One region of the Alkalihalobacillus sp. MEB130 genome, then DNA from elsewhere that is predicted to be linked to it. Evidence: a T-box and tRNA genes for the amino acid it is inferred to sense, from the RefSeq annotation. Region 1 holds a T-box; the other holds one or more tRNA genes.
What was found. A T-box is a leader RNA that pairs with one kind of tRNA and senses whether it is charged. The one in region 1 lies ahead of pheS (phenylalanine--tRNA ligase subunit alpha), so its partner is inferred to be a tRNA-Phe.
Positions count from the first base shown of each region.

Region 1 (11,060 bases):
AATACAAAGGAGGCAATACATAATGGCAAATCTCGATGAGCGTTTACAAATGTTAAAAGATTTAACCGATGCAAATGGGGTGCCTGGAAACGAGCGAGAAGCACGTGAGGTTATGACGAAATACATCACTCCTTTTGCAGATGAAGTAACAACCGATAAATTAGGGAGTCTAGTGGCTAAAAAGACTGGAAAAGCAGACGGACCTAAAATTATGGTTGCCGGTCACTTAGATGAGATTGGCTTTATGGTGACAAGCATTGATGATAAAGGGTTTTTGCGTTTTCAAACAGTAGGTGGCTGGTGGGAGCAAGTCATGCTTGCTCAGCGCGTAACCGTTATGACAAGAAAAGGCAATGTACCTGGAGTAATTGGATCAAAGCCGCCTCATATTTTGGCTCCGGAAGCAAGAAAGAAACCAGTAGATAAGAAAGACATGTTTATTGATATTGGTGCAACAAGTAAAGAGGAAGCGATGGAATTTGGAATTCGTCCAGGAGATTCTGTTGTTCCCGTTTGTGAGTTTACGGTTATGAAAAATGAGAAGCTGTTAATGGCAAAAGCATGGGATAACCGTATTGGGTGTGCGATCGCGATTGATGTTTTACGTGGATTACAAGGAGTCGATCATCCGAATACAGTATATGGTGTCGGAACGGTTCAAGAAGAAGTGGGGCTCCGCGGTGCACGTACGTCAGCTCATTTAATCCAACCTGATATTGGTTTTGGTGTTGATGTTGGTATTGCTGGTGATACTCCAGGAGTGACGGAAAAAGAAGCATTAGCAAAAATGGGAGAAGGCCCACAAATTGTATTATATGATGCATCGATGATTTCTCATAAAGGATTGCGTGATTTTGTTACAGATACGGCCGATGAACATAACATCCCTTATCAATTTGATGCTATGGCTGGAGGAGGAACAGATTCTGGTGCGATTCATTTAACGGCCAATGGAGTACCGGCTTTATCCATTACAGTAGCGACCCGTTATATTCATACACATGCGGCTATGTTGCACCGTGATGATTATGAAAATGCTGTGAAGCTTATTGTTGAGGTTATCAAAAAGCTGGATAAAGAAACAGTCGAGAAAATTACGTTCTCATAGAAAAAAAAAGGGGGGGTTCTCCCTTTTTTATTTTTTAAACAAACGTTTGATTAAATAGAAAAAGGGTGCCTCAAGCTAGACTTGAGGCACCCTTTTTTCTGATCAAGTACTTATTGTAAGCCTTGACTAATTTGTTGGCAAACTTCATTTTTTTGTTGCTCATTTGCATTGTTCCAAAACACTTCCATCATGACACCAAGACCTGGAAGCATCTTTTCTTCCCCACGTTGAACAGCATCAACAATGGTAGCTTGAACTTCTTCTTCAGAATTTCCTTTAATGTTTGCCATGATTGCACCACGTAAGTTAAAGCTCATCGTATAGCACTCCTTTTAAGGTGAAATAAATTCTATTTATAGTATGTATCAGCATGGACTGGATTATGACGAAAAAAATGGGTAAAATGGATGAAATGAGATACAAGCGTTAAAGGAGTAGAGAATGAAACGAATTGATTCAGTTAAAAATGAGCACGTCAAGCGTTGGAAGAAGCTTCATACGAAAAAAGGTAGAGATACATCTGGTCGATTCCTCGTGGAAGGGTTTCACCTTGTAGAGGAAGCGATTAAAGCAGAAATGACAGTAGAGTACATTTTGATGATAGAAGACATAATCTTGCCTTCTTCTTTATCCATGAAAGACCAAGATGTGATTGTCGTAAGTGAACAAGTGATGAAAGAATTATCTGAAACCCAAACACCTCAAGGAATTGCTGCTATTTGTATTATTCCGACAGAACCTACTGTCGACAAACTTACAGGGCAATATCTTCTCTTAGACCGCATCCAAGATCCGGGCAACTTAGGAACGATGATTCGCACGGCTGATGCTGCAGGGCTAACAGGAATTATCCTTGGAGAGGGAAGTGTAGATGTTTTTAATAGCAAAGTAATTCGAGCAACACAGGGGTCTATTTTTCATTTGCCCGTCATTAAAGGAGACTTAGAGACGTGGATTGATCGTTTACTCGATTCATCCATTCCTGTGTTTGGAACGGCACTTAAAGAGGCAAGTTCATACACAGCGATTGAGCCTCAATCTCAATTTGCTCTTATTATGGGGAATGAAGGTGAAGGAGTATCAGAGTCTTTGCTACAAAAAACCAATCACAATATTTACATTCCTATTTATGGACAAGCAGAATCTCTAAATGTTTCGGTAGCAGCGGGAATTTTGCTTTACTATTTAAAAGGGTAATTGTAACAGAAGCTTGCATCAACCATTTTTATTCACTATAATATATTAATCAATAATATTTTAAATGCTACGAAAGAGAGTAGTACGCTTTTACCCACCATTCAGGGAGAGAATGCCTTAGACTGCAAGCATTTTTATGGAAGGAGAAGCCGAATTCACTCTGGAGCAGGCACTGGAGCACAAGTAATCTTGTGAAGGTGATCCCGGTTTCGACCGTTACAGCAATGAAGATAATGAAGGGGATAACTCTTCATTAATAAGGGTGGTACCACGAGTCTTCGTCCCTTTTTGCGGGAGCGAAGGCTTTTTATTTTGCAATTTTATTGAAAAAGTGAGGTAGTTACTACCTAATAAAGGAGGAAATATGATGCGTGAACGTTTAGAAGCTTTACGTGATGAAGCATTGGAGAAAGTAGCTTCAGCTGAAGATGTGAAAGCATTGCAAGAAGTAAGAGTTGCTTATTTAGGGAAGAAGGGACCCATTACAGAAGTTTTACGCGGAATGGGAAAGCTCACAGCGGAAGAGCGTCCTGTTATTGGACAAATGGCAAACGACGTACGAGACGCAATCAAGGAGCAAGTAGAGCTTAAAGAAGAAAAGTTAGAAAAAGCGGCAATTGAAAAGCAATTAGCTAGTGAAAGCATTGATGTGACATTACCGGGACGATCAGTCAAATCTGGTTCAACTCATCCATTAACACAAGTAGTGGAAGAAGTAGAAGAAGCCTTCTTAGGACTTGGATTTTCGGTTGCAGAAGGACCTGAGGTGGAAGTAGACTATTATAATTTTGAAGCGTTAAACCTTCCGAAAGACCACCCAGCTCGGGATATGCAAGATTCTTTTTATTTCACAGAAGAATTACTGCTTCGTACACATACTTCGCCTGTTCAAGCTAGAACAATGGAATTACATAAAGGAAAAGGTCCAGTCAAAGTTATCTGTCCAGGAAAGGTGTTCCGTCGCGATGATGACGATGCGACACATTCACACCAATTTATGCAAATTGAAGGATTATTTGTTGACGAGAACGTACGGATGAGTGATTTGAAAGGTGTTCTTGAGCAATTTGCTAAATCATTTTTCGGAGAAGATCGCAACATTCGTTTGCGTCCGAGTTTCTTCCCATTTACAGAGCCATCTGTTGAAGTGGATGTATCTTGTGGAATGTGTGGAGGCAAAGGGTGCCGCGTTTGTAAGCAATCTGGTTGGATTGAAGTACTTGGTGCAGGAATGGTTCATCCGCGAGTACTAGAAATGAGTGGATTTGATTCAACAAAATATAGTGGCTTTGCATTCGGAATGGGTGTAGAACGCTTAGCGATGCTAAAATATGATATTGATGATATTCGTCATTTTTATACAAATGATGTACGTTTTCTAGCGCAATTCAAACGGGTGTAAGGAGGAGAAGAAATGTTAGTCTCATATAAATGGTTACAAGATTATATTGATGTGAAAGATTTATCTGCACGTGACATTGCGGAGAAAATGACTCGTGGAGGAATTGAAATTGATTTTGTTCACGAATTAAACAAAGGTATTAAAGGAGTCGTTGTTGGATTTGTAAAAGAATGCGAGCAACACCCAAATGCCGATAAATTAAATGTGTGCCAAGTGGATATAGGTGAAGAAGAGCTTGTCCAAATTGTATGTGGTGCACCAAATGTAGCTGCAGGACAACATGTTGCTGTAGCAAAAGTAGGAGCAGTCCTACCAGGAAACTTTAAAATTAAAAAAGCGAAGCTACGAGGAGAAGTGTCTCAAGGAATGATCTGTTCCTTGCAAGAACTTGGCATTGATAGCAAATTAGTTCAAAAAGAGTTCTCAGAAGGCATCTATGTTTTCCGTGATGAGGTTGAAGTGGGAAGTGATGCACTTGCAGCCTTAAACCTAGATGATGAAGTATTAGAATTAGATCTGACACCAAATCGTTCAGATTGCTTAAATATGCTTGGTGTCGCTTACGAGATTGGTGCGTTGTACGAACGCGAAGTGACTCTTCCAACGATTGATGTCGTCACAAATGAGGAAGAAGCATCAGATTACATCGCTGTAACGGTGGAAGCGGAAGAGGACAACCCTTACTACGGTGCTATTGTAATTAAAGATGTAAAAGTCGGGACTTCTCCGCTTTGGTTACAAAACCGTTTGATGGCTGCTGGAATTCGCCCGATAAGCAATGTTGTGGACGTAACGAATTACGTTTTGCTTGAGTATGGTCAGCCTTTGCATGCATTTGACTATGATCGTTTTGGCTCTAAAGAAGTCGTTGTTCGCCGTGCTCATGAGGGTGAAACGATTGTGACGTTAGATGACCAAGAGCGCACTTTATCTAATGACCATTTAGTTATTACAAATGGCAAGGAACCAGTAGCTGTTGCTGGGGTTATGGGTGGAGCAACATCTGAAGTACATGAAGGAACAACAACGGTTCTGTTAGAGGCCGCATACTTTAAAGGGGCAACCATTCGCAAAGCCTCTCGTGATTTAGGATTAAGAAGTGATGCGAGCACAAGGTATGAAAAAGGGGTTGACCAAGATCGCGTCCTTGCTGCAGGAAGACGTGCTGCTGCTCTGATTGCTGAATTAACTGGCGGCACCATTGTCTCTGGTGTTGTTGAAAAAGACTTATTATCGTATGAAATGGCAACCGTTCGTCTTGATTTAGAACGAGTTAACAATCGTCTTGGAATGAATGTGACATTAGAAGAAGCCGCTTCGTTCATGTCACGTTTAGGGTTTACGTTTGAGCAAGATGGTCAAGTGTTGCATGTTACCATTCCGTCTCGCCGTGCGGATATCCAAATTGAGGAGGACTTGATGGAAGAAGTAGCAAGATTGTATGGCTATGATCATATTCCAACAACACTTCCTGTCGGTGCAACGACTCAAGGGGCATTAACGGATTATCAAAAAAAGAGACGACACGTTCGTCGAGTATTAGAACGTTCAGGCTTGTCTCAAGTGATTACGTACTCGTTAACAAGTCCGGAAAAAGCAAAAGGATTTGCGTTTGAAACAAACCAAACATCACCGGTTCGTTTAGCGATGCCGATGAGTGAAGATCGCAGTACGATGCGTACGAGCTTAATTCCACACTTGTTTGATGTACTAAGTTACAACAATAACCGTAAAAATCCTAATGTACATGTCTTTGAAATTGGTTCGATATTCTTAACGGATGAAGAAACATTAACAAAGCAACCAACGGAACGCGAAATGGTTGCTGGTGCGTTAACGGGTTTATGGCATGAGCATAGCTGGCAAGGCGAGAAAAAGGCCGTTGATTTCTTTGTTGTCAAAGGGATTCTTGAAGAATTGTTTAGCGAATTAGGTGTAGAGGGACAAGTTGTGTTTGAGCAAGCTACGTTACCTGATTTGCATCCTGGTAGAACGGCTCTTGTGAAACTTGATGGAAAAGAAATTGGTTTTGTTGGACAAGTTCATCCAGTTGTCCAGAAAGAAGTTGGGATTAAGGAAACGTATGTATATGAGCTTGAACTTAGTTCGTTGCTTACGCATGATACGACATCAGTCGTTTATCAATCATTGCCACGCTATCCAGCCATGGTTCGTGACATTGCGCTTGTCGTTGATACTCATCGTTCTGCTGGAGAAGTGGAGGCTGTCATTCGTTGGGCTGGAGGAGAATTGTTAAAGCACGTTCGTGTCTTTGATTTGTATGAAGGTGAACATATGGAAGAAGGAAAGAAATCTCTTGCGTTCTCCTTAACTTATCTTGATCCAGAGCGAACGTTAACGGATGAAGAAGTAACCGAAGCTCATAATGAAGTGTTGAAAATGCTAGAAGAACATGTTGGAGCTACACTAAGAGGATAAATGAACAGGTTGCCTGAGTTGAAGGACTCAGGCAACCTTTTTTATAGGATAGAAGAGGAATATTGTAAGAAATGCCATAATACGTATGGAAATAGAAGAAATTTGCCGAAACCTTGCTATTTTTTTGTATCACTGTATTTCTTTAAATGTACCTTCATGGTATGATAGAAGATGGTATTTTTATGGATTATTCAACATTGCATTTGACTTGTAGATAGGAGGCTTATTCCGTGGCAAAGCAAAAAGGTAAGCAACGGATCACTGTTTCAATATATGGTCAACAGTACACAGTCGTCGGTGAAGAGCCTCCGAACTATGTAAAAGATGTCGCCCATATAGTGGATCAGAAAATGAGGGAAATAAAAAAAATGAACCCTTATCTTGATACCACTCGTTTAGCAGTATTAACGGCTGTAAACATTGTGGATGATTATATGAAATTGAAAAAGGAAAATGAAATGTTAAACGAAAAAGTCAACGAAGATCGATCGACAGGAGACGATTAACATGCTAAGCTTTCTCATTCTATTTATCTTATTTTGTAGTTTTTTCATTGGTAGAAGAAGAGGCTTTATTCTCCAAATCATTCATCTAATTAGCTTTATCGTGGCTATTGTTGTAGCCTATACATATTTTGGGGAATTTGCCACATACATTCGTCTATGGGTTCCATATCCACAGTTTTCTTCAGACAGTACGGTTGGTATGATTATTAATACATTTGATGCAGAAAGTGTCTACTATTCAGGGATTGCCTTTGCTATTCTCTTTTTTGGAACGAAGATCGTTTTACATTTATTAGGATCGATGTTGGATTTTCTTGCACACTTGCCAATTCTACGATCTATCAATCATTTACTTGGTGGAATTCTTTGCTTTTTAGAAACCTACCTTATTTTGTTTATTATACTAATTGTCGTTGCACTACTTCCAATTGAGGTTGTTCAAGACTTGATGCAACGTTCGATTGTGGTTCAACTCATGCTTAACCATACTCCATTCTTATCTGATTGGATCAAGGATCTTTGGATAAATAATCAAATTTAGAAAACAGAATAGATGAAGAAAGAGGGTATCTAGTAAAGGGATCGAATGACCTTGGTGGATGCTCTCTTTTTCGCTTGAGTACATGCGTTGATTTTGCCTACCAACTATCGGTATGATGGATAGAAAGAAAGGGACGATGAAGATGAACAAGAAAGATGTTATAGGTTTTTTGGAAACAATCGCTACGTATTTAGAAATCAAAGGAGACAACCCTTTTAAAATATCTGCTTATCGCAAAGCTGCATTGGCATTAGAGTCTGATGAACGGACGTTAGAAGAAATTGATAATCCTGCATCTTTGAATGGCATTGGCAAAGGAACAGCAGAAGTCATTCTTGAACTAAAACAAACAGGGGCGTGTTCTTTACTGACTCAGCTCCAAGAAGAAGTGCCTTCAGGTCTTTTGCCTCTTTTAAAGCTTCCTGGATTAGGAGGCAAGAAGATCGGAAAACTATACAAAGAATTAAATGTTGTTTGTATCAATACGCTCAAGCAAATGTGTGAAGAAAAAAGAGTACAACAACTTGCTGGCTTCGGAAAGAAAACGGAGGAAAAAATATTGCTTGCTATTGAAGAAGCGAGCACTAGGCCAGAGCGGTTAGCTCTACCACTTGTGTTACCGATTGCTCAGTCTATTGAGCATGCGCTTATGGAGATGGACGGGGTACAACGCTTCTCAAGGGCAGGAAGTTTGCGTAGGTTACGGGAGACCGTGAAAGACTTAGATTTTATTATTGCTACAACAGAACCGGAAAAAGTAAAGGCTGGTCTTTTAGACTTAGAAGATATAAGCAAAGTCATTGCAAGTGGTGATACGAAAGTTTCTGTTGAAATTACCGGAGAATTCCCCATTTCTGTTGATTTTAGACTCGTACTTCCTGAAGAATTTGCAACCACTCTCCATCACTTTACAGGATCAAAAGATCATAATGTGAAAATGCGTCAGTTAGCCAAAAAACGTGGCGAGCGTATAAGTGAGTATGGAGTTGAAGACTTAGAGACAGGTGAAGTGAAAACATTTGATACGGAAGAAGAGTTTTTTGCTCATTTTAATCTGGCGTTTATTCCTGCTGAAGCAAGAGAAGATCAGGGTGAAGTGGAAAAAGCAGATGAAACCAGTTCTTTACAGGTGTATGTATCGGACCAACAAATTCGAAGTGACTTACACATGCATACGACATGGAGTGATGGCGCTCATTCCATCGAAGAAATGGTCGAAGCTGCTAGAGCAAAAGGATATGAGTATATAGCTATAACAGATCATTCAAAGTATTTGAGAGTAGCGAATGGACTGTCAGTTGAGCGTTTAAAAGAACAGCATGCTAAAATACGAACACTAAATGAAAAGTATGAAGATTTCACGATCTTAACGGGAATTGAAATGGACATTTTGCCAGATGGGACTCTCGACTATGATGATGATGTACTAGCTGAAGTTGATTTTGTCATTGCTGCTATTCATTCATCCTTTCAGCAAGATAGGGACATGATTATGAAGCGGTTAAGAACAGCACTTGAGAGTAAGCATGTCGACTTGATCGCTCATCCTACTGGCCGTTTGCTAGGACGACGAGAAGGATATGATGTAGACGTTGAGATGTTGATACAGCTAGCAAAAGAAACAAATACAGCACTTGAGCTAAACGCCAATCCGCACCGATTGGACTTATCTGCACATTGGCTTAAGAAAGCAGAAGAAGCGGGTGTTGTGATTTCCGTTAATACGGATGCCCATAACAAAGAATCATTGGATTTGATGTCTTACGGAACATCGGCAGCAAGAAAAGCGATGCTTCATCCAGACTCCATTATAAATACATGGTCTCTCGATAAACTACAAGCATTTTTGAAACGTTAGACTTGAGCAAACTACTTAAATAGGGAAGGTTATATGGTTACAGTCCCACTTCGTATGAGAAGGAGTTACGTCTATGGAACGAGTACTACGGGTATTAGAATTTGAAAAAATGAAAGGTCAGTTGCTTGATCACGTTTCCTCTTCCTTAGGAAGACGGAAAGTGGAGCAGCTGCATCCATCTACAGATATAGAAGAAGTTCAAAAATGGCAACATGAAACAGCTGAAGGTGCGAAGGTTCTAAGGTTAAAAGGACAGGCTCCCTTAGGAGGGATTACAGATGTTGCTGCAAATGTGAAACGAGCAAAAATTGGAGGCTCTTTATCGGCAAGTGAACTCATCGCCGTTGCAAGTACGATTTATGGTGGACGGAGATTAAGAAAATTTATTGTAACAATGGTTGAAGAAGAGGAAATTGAGTTGCCTTTGTTATTTGAATATGCGATGCAAATCGAATCCCTCACTGATGTGGAACGTGAAATAAAACAATGTATTGATGATAATGGTCATGTGTTAGATTCAGCAAGTCATGAACTAAGAACGATTCGTTCGCAAGTTCGTAGTTATGAGTCTTCGGTTCGTTCGAAGCTGGAGAATATGACAAGATCCTCTAGCACACAAAAAATGTTATCTGATGCCATTGTAACGATACGAAATGATCGTTTCGTTATTCCAGTGAAACAAGAGTATCGTAGCTCATTTGGCGGAATTGTTCACGATCAGTCCGGTTCAGGTGCAACTCTATTTATTGAGCCTCAAGCGATTGTGACATTGAATAATCAATTACGAGAAGCAAAAGCAAGGGAAAAGCAAGAAATTGAACGAATCTTAGCAAAGCTTTCGAATGAAGTAGCAGAAGTGGCGGACTTCTTGCTACATAATTTAACGATTCTGGCTGTGTTGGACTTCATATTTGCCAAAGCTCGTTATGCTCATCAAATAAAAGCAACGGAACCGAAGCTAAATGAAGAAGGTTATATGTTTTTAAAAAGAGCGAGACATCCGTTGTTAGATGAGGAAGAAGTTGTGCCTATTGATGTAGAATTAGGTGGGGAGTATCGATCGCTTATTATTACTGGACCAAATACAGGGGGAAAGACAGTTACACTAAAGACGGTTGGTTTGTTAACTCTTATGGCACAAGCTGGGTTGCACGTTCCGGTGGAAGAAGAATCTGAACTTGCTGTATTTAAACAAGTATTCGCTGATATAGGTGATGAGCAATCGATTGAGCAGAGCCTGAGTACATTCTCTTCTCATATGACGAATATCGTAGACATATTAGGAAAAGTCGATTTCCAAAGTCTTGTGCTATTCGATGAGTTAGGGGCAGGGACGGACCCTACGGAAGGAGCAGCTCTTGCCATTTCGATATTGGACGATGTATATCAACGAGGAGCTTGTATCGTTGCTACGACACACTATAGCGAACTAAAAGGATATGCGTATAATCGAGAAGGAGCCATTAATGCAAGCGTAGAGTTTAATGTAGAAACATTACGTCCAACTTATCGTCTTCTTATTGGTGTTCCAGGACGAAGTAATGCATTTGCGATTTCAAGAAGATTAGGATTAGATGAGCGAGTCATTGAAAAAGCAAAGGAACAAATAGATAGTGAAACAAATCAAATTGAAAACATGATCTCTTCTCTTGAAAGTAGTCAAATATCTGCTGAATCCGAACGAGACAAAGCACGGTCTCTCCGTTTAGAGGCTGAACAGCTACGGGAAGATTTACTCAATCAACTTGATCAGTTAGAGCATGAGAAAGAACGCATTCTGAAAGAGGCGGAAGAGAAAGCAGAAAAAGCGGTCAAAGAGGCAAAAGAAGAAGCAGAATTCATTATTGGTGAATTGAGAGAAATGCAAAAAGAAGGCCTTTCTGTCAAAGAGCATCAGATTATTGATGCGAAAAAGCACTTGGAACAAGCGGCACCTAAGTTAACAACAAAACAAAAGAAAATTAAAAAAGATGCGGCAAAAGCCAAACAAAACATCCAAGTTGGCGATG
Region 1 covers NZ_JAOANA010000003.1:146,505-157,564, forward strand. Annotated here, with positions in the region: gene N0O92_RS04305 (M42 family metallopeptidase) at 23-1,108, shown strand; gene sspI (small acid-soluble spore protein SspI) at 1,219-1,425, opposite strand; gene N0O92_RS04315 (TrmH family RNA methyltransferase) at 1,550-2,305, shown strand; T-box leader at 2,366-2,594, shown strand; gene pheS (phenylalanine--tRNA ligase subunit alpha) at 2,673-3,707, shown strand; gene pheT (phenylalanine--tRNA ligase subunit beta) at 3,720-6,146, shown strand; gene zapA (cell division protein ZapA) at 6,377-6,652, shown strand; gene N0O92_RS04335 (CvpA family protein) at 6,654-7,193, shown strand; gene polX (DNA polymerase/3'-5' exonuclease PolX) at 7,330-9,051, shown strand; gene N0O92_RS04345 (endonuclease MutS2) at 9,125-11,060, shown strand, end outside.

Region 2 (11,060 bases), on a different contig from region 1:
TTCATGGTTGAACGTGAAAAACATCGGCTCTGCTGCATCATGTGATACACCAAACGACTCAACATCAATATTTCCAAATGTCTTCACTTCACCTGTAGCAAACGTGAATTTCTGATCTGTTGAGAGTGTCCCTAATTGCCCTTCCATCGCTTTCCATGTTTTTTCATTAGCATAGATAGGTAGCTTATGCTTTCTAGCAAATACACCAACACCTTTAATATGATCGGAATGCTCGTGACTTACTAAAATTCCATTTAGATCTTTTGGATCGCGGTTAATTGTTTGAAAAAGCTCCTCCATTTTCTTTCCACTTAATCCTGCATCTATTAATAATCGCTGCTCTTCTGTCTCAACATAGACAGCATTGCCTGTACTGCCGCTTGCCAGCACACTAAAGCGTAATGTCATATTATTCATTCCCCTCACCAAAACTTACGTAAGCTGCTGAACAGACCCACCTATGGCATGTACCAAATATTCTTCTCCATCGACTTTAATACGCCACATTGGGGCAAAGACTTGAACATCGCCTGTTGGGCTGAAGAAGCTATAATAGCCAAATTGAACGTCTGAAATGGTTTGATTCATTCGGACAAGCTGATCATTTAACAAAACTTCAATTGCTTTCAAACTAGAAAGCATCTCCCGTTCCTCTCCATCTTGCTGTTCGAATTGGAAATAGCGTTGTTGATAGCTAATAATTTGTAAATGCTCATCAAGCTGAAGAACCAAAGGCTCATCATCTAACGTATAAGCTGTTTTTTCTCCGTATGCTTGGTATAAATACACTCTGTTTCGTTCAGAGTCAAAGCCGCCAAAACGGTAATTGTCTCCTTCAAACACATATGTCGACAAGAAGGCAGGCAGCTCACTTGCGAAACCTTCTCTTGTTAAAGCAAATGGTTCCTCTAGTTCAGATAAAATCGTGTGGCTATCTAAATAGTCAATTTCCTGATCATCTAGTGCCGGAATATCATCTAGTGACAGCTCTACTTGTTTGCCAACAACGAGTAAACCTGGTGACTCTTCTTCTGGTAATTCTATTTCAATCGTCACGTTATTCTCTCGTAACACTTCTTGTATTGTCGCCTCTGTAATTAAGCTAATTTGATTCATATTATGAGTCTCAATAAGTTGCCATGTTAAAAAGATATTTAATAACAAGAAGGTAATAATGAAAATGGTTTTTGTTCTACTCCAATCCACTAGTATCACCTTCTTCCTCAAAGGTTACTTTTTGCCACCTGTTCCCATAAAGAATAAACCAATGCGGTTCAATTGTGACAAATGAGGCATTTCTCGTTATCATTTCATAGCCTACTACTACTTTGGACAAACGTGTTTCATCAAAGAATTCTTGCTTTTTTAATTGATTTAGTACTTCGTTGCCTGAAGGCAGTTCAATCGACTCTCTCGCATCAATCGGATGGGGGTCAAGTTCAAATAACGGCCTTGTATAATTAATAATTTGAGTACCTGAACGGTTGACCTGAAGATCCATATCTCCTTGCCCCTCAAACATAATGACAGGTAAGCCATTAACATGCATTCGAAAAGAAGCTTCGTCACGAATATCTGATGAACTCCAGCTAGAAAGGAAATAATCATTCGTCCATCCACCGTGCCCATTAATAAACTCGTAACCACTTTGAACGATATGTCTCGTGCTTCTTTCTTGTGTTTCGATAAAAACAGGGTTAATGTATTCCATAAACAATCCGTTGTTTTGCATCGTGATTATACGGTTTCCATCCGTATAGGAGTCTTCACCGTCTGACTGCTGATAATATTTAACTGATCCTGGATCGGTAAAAAGAGCCTGCTTGTAAGACTCAGGAGATAAAGGCGTTGTTGCAAAAGATAACCGCTCTACTGAAACAGGTTCAGTTGGAATATATACTCTCTCTTTTAAACGGTTGGAATACTCTGTATCACTGACAACCGTTACAACCTCTCGAAATTCATCAAATGATTCAAGATAATCTGCTTGAAATTCTCTCACCGATAAGCTTGTCTCAAGTTCGATGAGACGCTCTTCTTCACTTGATAAAATTTGCATGTGAACTAGCTCATTTTCATTAACAAATAAAAATAATCGATCGACTTCAATTGCCGGAACGCCGATTTCTTCTTCACTTATGCCAAATAAGGAAAAGAAAATCGTTGTTGGTACAGATGTTGGAAAAATGAACTCGACTCCCTCGCTAGCTGTTTGAGTTGGAAATCGATCAGTTGATAACAAGTTTACTTCCGTTACATTTGAAGAAAGTAATTTCTCATACAGTCTGCTAAACTCGTCCATTTCATATGGAATCATTGCATAATGTTGGTTTCGATGCACAATGATTTGTTCTGGCATAATGACTTCATGAATCATTCGTTCTTCACGTTCTTCATTTAATTCATCTGGTACATATCTAGAAACTGTATCATCGAGAAGGGCGATGTCAGGTTGAAACGTATAAAGTTGCCAAGTCAAAATAATACTTATGCCAATCAAACTGATTAGAATGGTTGATTTCAAGTTGTTGTAACTCACCTTTTCCCCTCCCTCATTGCAGGCAATGTAAAGAAGATCGTAGTCCCTTTTCCATACACACTCTCTGCCCAAATTTCCCCTTTATGGGCATGAATGAGTTCTTTTGCAATTGCCAAACCAAGACCTGTACCGCCGACACTTCTTGCTCTTGCTTTATCGACTCGATAAAAACGATCAAAGATCTTTGTTTGACTTTCACGAGGGATTCCCATTCCTTGGTCAGCAATACTAATTTGTAACTCATCCCCTTGGTGAAGCAATGCGATCGTAATATTTCCACCTTCTGGTGAATATTTCATTGCATTGGAAATGACATTATCGAGTACTTGCGTCATCTTATCTGCAGCCATTTTTACATACGTAGGCTTAGACGATATTTTCCGTACAAACGTTATGTCTCTTTCTTCTGCAATCATTTCAAAACGATCAACGATTTCATGAAGGAACAATCCAATATCAACCGTTTGGAACGATAACTTATAATCTTGACTATCAATTTTAGATAGCTGCAACAAATCGTTTACTAATCGAATCATTCGCTCTGTTTCATTTTGGGTTACGCTTAAAAAGCGTGGCCCTAGTTCTTTGTCTTCTACAGCTCCATCTACGAGTGCTTCTAAATAGCTTTTCATCGTCGTGAGCGGAGTGCGTAATTCATGTGAAACATTTGCTACAAACTCTCGTCTTTCATGTTCAATTTTTTCTTGCTCCGTTACATCATGTAAAACGGTGATAAGTCCATTAATAGGACCGTCCTTTTCCTGAATAACAGAGAAGTTTGCCTCTAGTAAGTACTCTTCTTCCGCACTACTAAAATCAAGAAGAATCGAGTCTGAGTGTTCATATAAATCATAAAGTGCAAAGGTATCAGAAAGTCGTAGCACCTCTGGTAACAATTGTCCCATCGCCGAATGACTTGATATATCAAGGAGCTCTTCAGCTCGCTTATTCATTAATATAATGCGACCATTTTGATCGGTTGCAATAACACCATCGGTCATATGAGTTAATACAGATTTTAATCGTTTTTGCTCGCGGTCACGGGTTAATGTCGCATCTTGTAGCTTCATCGTTAAATCATTAAATGATGTAGCAAGTTGTCCAATTTCATCCTCACTATAGACCTTAACTTGTCTAGAAAAATCTCCGCGGCCCATTCTCATCGTTTGCTTTCTCATGTCCATAATGGGACCAGTAATCGTACGTGCCACTAAAATAACAAGGACAGAAGAGATAACAAGAGCAATAAACGTTCCGCTTAATAAAATGCTATTAATCTGTCTAATTTGATCATAAATATCTTCCATTGATGCTTCAATGTACAGCGCTCCTACAGGTCCATCATCTGATTTAATAGGAACGGCAAGCACGCGCATCCGGTGACCTGTTACAGGATCTCGTAATACATCTTCAAATTTATTCCCAAGCAAAGCTCGCTTTACCCTTACCTCTGTACTTTGCTGCCCAACAATGTGCCGATTTGATAGATTAGATGTACTAACTACGACTCGGTTTTGATCAATCACTTGAACTTCAGACTGGTCAATTGAAAATGTATCCCGCAATAGTGTATTAATGTTCGTTGTTAATGCACTACGATCATCCTTGTTTTTCGTCATTTCCTGGGCAAGGTTAAACGATAGTAGGTTTGCTCGATCATCTAGCATTTCAAAATAGTTAGTAACTAGTTGGCTTTCTAACTGTCTTGTAAAATAAACACCGATAATTTGAATAGCAATAAAAATAATTAACACATAAATGATAATTAATTTGAACTGGATCGACTTAAAGAAGCCAACTTTTCGATCCATTTATGATTGCTCCTTTTGTTCAGGTGAAGATAAATAATACCCTACCCCTCGTCTTGTAATAATCCAAATCGGATAGCTAGGATTGTCCTCTACCTTTTCACGCAGCCTACGAACCGTTACATCTACAGTACGAACATCGCCAAAATAGTCATATCCCCAAACGGCTTGCAATAAGTGTTCACGTGTCATTACTTGCTCAAGGTGCTTTGCTAAATAATGAATCAATTCAAATTCACGATGAGTTAAATCAATGGCATCCCCACGTTTTTTCACTTGATACGCCTCAGGATAAATCGTTAACTCCCCTACAGAAATTTCTTTTTGTACGGTTGTCTCATCATTCGTTGCCTTTTGACGACGTAAGTTTGCCTTTACACGTGCAAGAAGTTCTCTTGTACTAAACGGTTTTGTTACATAATCATCTGCCCCAAGCTCTAATCCAAGAACTTTATCTATTTCTGAGTCTTTTGCTGTTAACATAATGATTGGAATATCAAATTGTTTCCGAACCTCGCGACATACTTCCATCCCGTCTTTATGAGGAATCATAATATCAAGCAAAATGAGATCAGGCTCTTCTTTTTTGACTAGATCTATAGCCTCTAGCCCATCATAAGCACAAATCACTTCATAACCTTCTTTCTCAAGGTTAAACTTCAAAATATCTGCGATTGGTCTCTCATCATCTACAACTAAAATGCGTTTATCCATTATGCAGACCTCTCCCGTCCATAGTAGTCTTATCTTTCATTTTAACACATGTACGTCGTTCACGCTGATAGGAACGAATGGTAATCTAGCAATTTTTAAACAAAGAATAATTAACAAAAAACGCCCCCATACCGGGGACGTTTCTTAGTAATGTAAGAAATCCATAGGGTTTTTCAATTGCCCGTTTTGATACACTTCAAAGTGTAAATGGATCCCCGTTGAATTACCTGTTTGACCCATAACACCAATTTTTTGTCCTTTTGTGACTGTTTGTCCGACTTTCACATCAATCGATGCTAGGTGAGCATATAATGTTTCCATTCCATTATTATGGTTAATTCTAACTAAGTTTCCGTACCCGCCTTGACTACCAGCGAACGTCACCGTGCCATTGTCTGCTGCCAAAATATTGTAGTTACTAGGCCTAGCAATATCAATTCCGCGATGAAATCTACCCCAACGATTTCCTTGATAGCTTGAGATATATCCACCAACAGCTGGCCAACCAAGTGTGCCTGATCCACGTGAAGGAATAACCTTTGTTCCTTTAGTAATCACTTTTTTTACCGGCTCTTCTGTTATTTCTTCTGAAAGAACTTTACGTTTGATGATTTGACCATTTTGCTCTGTAATTTCATACTCTAGTAACTGCTTCCCATTTTTTCCTTCTTGGGTCACCTTTTGATCTCCTTTAAACATCGAAGAATCCTCTATTACTTCCGTTTCAAAAGGAATCTCTTCCTCTACCATAGTAATATGAGTAGAGACAACTTCTACTAACGGCTCGTAAGCTGTTACTGTCAGCTCATCCCCTTCTCGAATGATGCTATCTGAATCTAACTCACTATTTAACTCTAATAATTGAGAGGTTGATAGATTATGGTCTTGTGCAATCGTTCCTAATACATCACCTTGTTGTACTGTATATGCCTGTTCTTCTAACACGCCTTGATTAATCTTTTTCACCGCATCCTTAACCGACAGAATCTCATCTGGAGCAGCTAGCATTTCTTCCTCTGTAACCTCTTCTGTCAGAACTACATCGGTAATAATCTTCTCTCCAACCATAACTTGAGGATCATCGCCATCCTCAGCTTGAAACTGCTCATACTGTTCTTCATCTATATATTGAGTGATTAGCAATTGTAGAGCTTTTTCAGCTTCTTCAAGATTAGATAAATAAACAACCGGCTTATCATTAACTAGTAAAGCAACCGCTTCTGCTTGAACTACCATCTCATTTTCTAGCTCTGTTATTACATCTTCATCTTCGATAGCTTTACTAAACACCATCTCAGGAATAACTCGAACACTCTCACCAATAGCAAAAGAGAGAGTAGGATATGTTTCTTCATATTCTTTCTCTACTTGTTCAATATATTCATATACAGGCTCATCATCTATGACTACACCTACATGCTGATCATCTACATACACATGATAGATAGTGTGAACAGATTCCTCATCTGCTTGTATCGTGCTTGAAAAAGTAACAAAAACGAACAAACAAAATAATGCTATGATAAATGTTTGAATGACCATGTATGGGGGTAAATAGAAAAATAGTTGTTGTTTCTTATTTGGAACCATGTTTTCCTCCTGCTACTCTAAAACCTAGATATATGTATAATTAAAAAGAATTTTAGACAAAATTCGTCAACCTTTCTTATTCTAGCATAATCTGCTATGTTTGGTGCCACAAAACCAAATTGAAAATAGATTGTAATATTCCTGGATATATTAGGGATTTTTGTCGAAACACAAATAAAATCCGCATGGAAAATTCCACACGGATTAAAGTGCCGGCCAGAGGACTTGAACCCCCAACCTACTGATTACAAGTCAGTTGCTCTACCAATTGAGCTAGGCCGGCAAAAATGGTGGCTCAGGACGGAATCGAACCGCCGACACATGGATTTTCAGTCCATTGCTCTACCGACTGAGCTACTGAGCCACTACATAAATATGAAGTTAAAAATGGCGGTCCGGACGGGACTCGAACCCGCGACCTCCTGCGTGACAGGCAGGCATTCTAACCAACTGAACTACCGGACCAAAACTTATTTAATGAAAATGGTGACCCGTACGGGATTCGAACCCGTGTTACCGCCGTGAAAGGGCGGTGTCTTAACCGCTTGACCAACGGGCCACTTTTTAATAAAAGTGGTGAGCCATGAAGGACTCGAACCTTCGACCCTCTGATTAAAAGTCAGATGCTCTACCAACTGAGCTAATGGCTCTTGCTGTTATTTCAAAGAAGTTTATTCATGTCGTTTCGGACGATGAATTGCTTCGTAGCCTTACCTGTTCTTTCCTCTTCTAGTAATGCTTTGAAGTAGGATGTGTCGGAACAACTCGTAGCAAATCAAGTAGCATAGCTCGTAACTGAGCTAATGGCTCTTGCTGTGTTACTGTTGTTATCGCTTGTCTTATCTCTCAGCGACAAGATTTATAATACCATAGCATTTTTTTATGTGCAAGTGTTTTTGAAAAAAAGTTTTATTTTTTTCTGTTGAAGCTTCTGACAGCTTATTAGGATAAATCAACGAATGCAATTTGCTATTGCATTCGTTGATTCAATAAAGGGAAGTTCGCCCTTTTGCCTTAAACAGTGCGAACATGGTTGCGGTGGCTCCGTTCGCTGCGCGCCTTTTATAAGAAACCCACTCATAAAAGGCTTAAAACATGGCAGCGACTCCACACACCGCTTCGGTTTTTAATAAAAAGGGAAGTTCGCCCTTTTGCCTTAAACAGTGCGAACATGGTTGCGGTGGCTCCGTTCGCTGCGCGCCTTTTATGAGAAACCCACTCATAAAAGGCTTAAAACATGGCAGCGACTCCACACACCGCTTCGGTTTTTAATAAAAAGGGAAGTTCGCCCTTTTGCCTTAAACAGTGCGAACATGGTTGCGGTGGCTCCGTTCGCTGCGCGCCTTTTATGAGAAACCCACTCATAAAAGGCTTAAAACATGGCAGCGACTCCACACACCGCTTCGGTTTTTAATAAAAAGGGAAGTTCGCCCTTTTTATTAAAAACCTATGCAAAGACTCCTCGTACCATGTTTGTTTGGTTACGGTCTGGTCCTACTGAGAAGACGGTTAATGGGATTCCTGTTAATTGTGATACGCGCTCGATGTAGTGGCGAGCGTTTGCTGGAAGTTCATTTAGTGTTTTCACTCCTGTAATGTCTTCTTCCCAACCTGGAAGCTCTTCGTATACAGGCTCACACTCTGCAAGGACTTTCAAGCTTGCAGGGAACTCTTCAATTACTTCACCACGGTATTTATAAGCTGTACAAATTTTAAGCGTTTTGATGCCCGTTAATACATCGATAGAGTTCAATGATAGATCCGTGATTCCACTTACACGACGAGCGTGACGGACAACCACACTATCAAACCAACCTACACGGCGTGGACGACCTGTAGTTGTACCATACTCATTACCTACTTCACGAATTGTGTCACCAATTTCATCATGTAATTCAGTTGGGAAAGGTCCATCACCAACACGTGTTGTGTATGCTTTAGAAACACCTACAACATGATTAATTTTTGATGGCCCTACACCAGAACCAATTGTTACTCCACCCGCAATTGGGTTAGATGATGTAACAAATGGGTATGTACCTTGGTCAATATCAAGCATAACCCCTTGTGCACCTTCAAATAACACGCGACGACCTTCATCTAGAGCATCATTTAAAACAACAGATGTGTCACAAACGTATTGAGCAACTTGTTGACCATATTCAAAGTACTCTTCTAAGATTTCTTCTTTCGTAAAACCTTCTACTTCATAGTACTTTTCAAACATTCTATTTTTCTCTTCTAAATTACGAACTAATTTCTCTTCAAACACTTCTTTATCAAGCAAATCAGCAATACGAATTCCAATACGAGCAGCCTTGTCCATGTAAGCAGGACCAATGCCTTTTTTCGTTGTACCAATTTTATTTGCACCTTTGCGTTCTTCTTCAACGATATCAAGCTTAAGATGATATGGAAGAATAACGTGAGCACGGTTACTAATGCGTAAATTGCTTGTATCGACATTACGCTCATGTAAATAAGCTAACTCTTCTACAAGTGCTTTCGGATCAATTACCATACCATTTCCAATTACACAACTTTTATCTTTATAAAAAATCCCTGATGGAATTAAATGAAGTTTGTATTTCGTTCCACCGAAAACAATCGTATGTCCTGCGTTATTACCACCTTGGTAACGAGCAACCACTTCCGCTTTCTCTGAAAGATAATCTGTAATCTTTCCTTTTCCTTCGTCGCCCCACTGTGTACCTACAACAACAACTGATGACATGTGATGCACCTCCACCTTCACTACTGTATCTACTTAATTATTTTAACTATTTCCAAAGCCAATCATAAGTATACCAACTCAGAAAACATGCGTCAATGCGAAACACGAACGTTCAAAATAAGTTTTTATTTATTTGTTCGCCTTGGTTAAACATTACAAAACATGTAAACGGTTTGCCCTATTATTATTAACGACAAAATGACTTCCTTAAAGAAATAATAACAGTCCATCAAAAAGAAAAAGCACCAATCTTTTAGATTAGCACTTTCAATTATTAGGCTCCTGGAGGCATATTGCTTTCATCATGTCGTCTTTCTAAGTTTACGAACTTATTATATTCCTTTACAAAGGCAAGTTCGACCGTTCCAACTGGGCCGTTACGTTGCTTCGCAATAATAATTTCAATAATGTTTTGATTTTCTGTTTCCTTGTCATAGTAATCATCACGATACAAAAAGGCAACAATATCGGCATCTTGCTCGATACTTCCCGATTCACGAATATCTGACATCATTGGTCGTTTATCTTGACGCGATTCAACTCCACGGGAAAGCTGCGAAAGAGCAATAACTGGTACTTCAAGCTCACGCGCAATTTGTTTTAGTGTACGAGAGATTTCTGATACTTCTTGTTGACGGTTCTCTCCTGATTTTCCGTTTCCTTGGATCAATTGCAAGTAATCGATCATGATCATCCCAAGACCATGCTCCTGCTTCAGCCTCCGGCATTTTGCGCGAATATCGTTAACTTTGACCCCAGGAGTATCATCAATGTAAATTCCTGCTTTTGCTAGGCTTCCCATCGCCATCGTAAGCTTCTGCCAATCTTCAGAGTTCAGTGCTCCTGTTCTCATTCGTTGTGCATCAATATTGCCCTCCGCACAAAGCATACGTTGCACAAGCTGACTCGCACCCATCTCCAAACTGAAGATAGCGACATTCTCGCCAGCTCTTGTTGCGACATTTTGAGAAATGTTAAGAGCAAATGCGGTTTTACCAACCGACGGACGAGCAGCAACAATAATTAAATCATTGCGCTGAAATCCTGCTGTCATCCGGTCGAGTTCCACGAACCCTGTTGGAATTCCTGTTATCTCACCCGTTTGATTTTGCAATTCTTCAATTTTGTCGTACGTCTCAATTAACACGTCCTTAATCGAAATGAACGCACTCGTATTTTTTCGTTGCGATACATCTAAAATGGTTTTTTCCGCTTCCGTTAAGATCGTATCGACTTCTTCTTCACTTGCATATCCATCTGCAGCGATATTGGTCGCCACTTTAATTAACCTGCGTAAAACCGATTTTTCTTCGACAATTCTACTATAATAATCAACATTGGCAGCTGTTGGAACTGCATTAGCTAAATCACTTAAATACGCGACTCCACCTATTTCTTCAAGCCATTTATGATTCTGCAGTTCAGAAGTAACGGTAACTAAATCAACTGGTTCTCCTTTTTCTGCCAAGTCAAGCATCACTTGATACACTCGCTGATGAGAAGCACGGTAAAAATCATCAGGCAATAAACGTTCCGAAGCTGTCACTAATGCTTCATCCGCTAAGAAAATAGCACCTAAGACTGCTTGCTCGGCTTCAATATTCTGTGGTGGTGTACGATCTGCAAACAAGTCACTCATGCTCTCTCTCCTCTCACATATTGACTAGTATTTCTC
Region 2 covers NZ_JAOANA010000032.1:6,581-17,640, forward strand. Annotated here, with positions in the region: gene N0O92_RS21725 (MBL fold metallo-hydrolase) at 1-408, opposite strand, end outside; gene N0O92_RS21730 (two-component system regulatory protein YycI) at 433-1,206, opposite strand; gene N0O92_RS21735 (YycH family regulatory protein) at 1,193-2,539, opposite strand; gene walK (cell wall metabolism sensor histidine kinase WalK) at 2,536-4,350, opposite strand; gene yycF (response regulator YycF) at 4,351-5,061, opposite strand; gene N0O92_RS21750 (peptidoglycan DD-metalloendopeptidase family protein) at 5,206-6,651, opposite strand; tRNA gene N0O92_RS21755 (tRNA-Thr) at 6,862-6,934, opposite strand; tRNA gene N0O92_RS21760 (tRNA-Phe) at 6,940-7,015, opposite strand; tRNA gene N0O92_RS21765 (tRNA-Asp) at 7,040-7,116, opposite strand; tRNA gene N0O92_RS21770 (tRNA-Glu) at 7,136-7,210, opposite strand; tRNA gene N0O92_RS21775 (tRNA-Lys) at 7,226-7,301, opposite strand; gene N0O92_RS21780 (adenylosuccinate synthase) at 8,099-9,385, opposite strand; gene dnaB (replicative DNA helicase) at 9,660-11,024, opposite strand.
Region 2: it has a tRNA-Phe gene. The T-box ahead of pheS (phenylalanine--tRNA ligase subunit alpha) is inferred to sense a tRNA for this amino acid. The anticodon was not compared.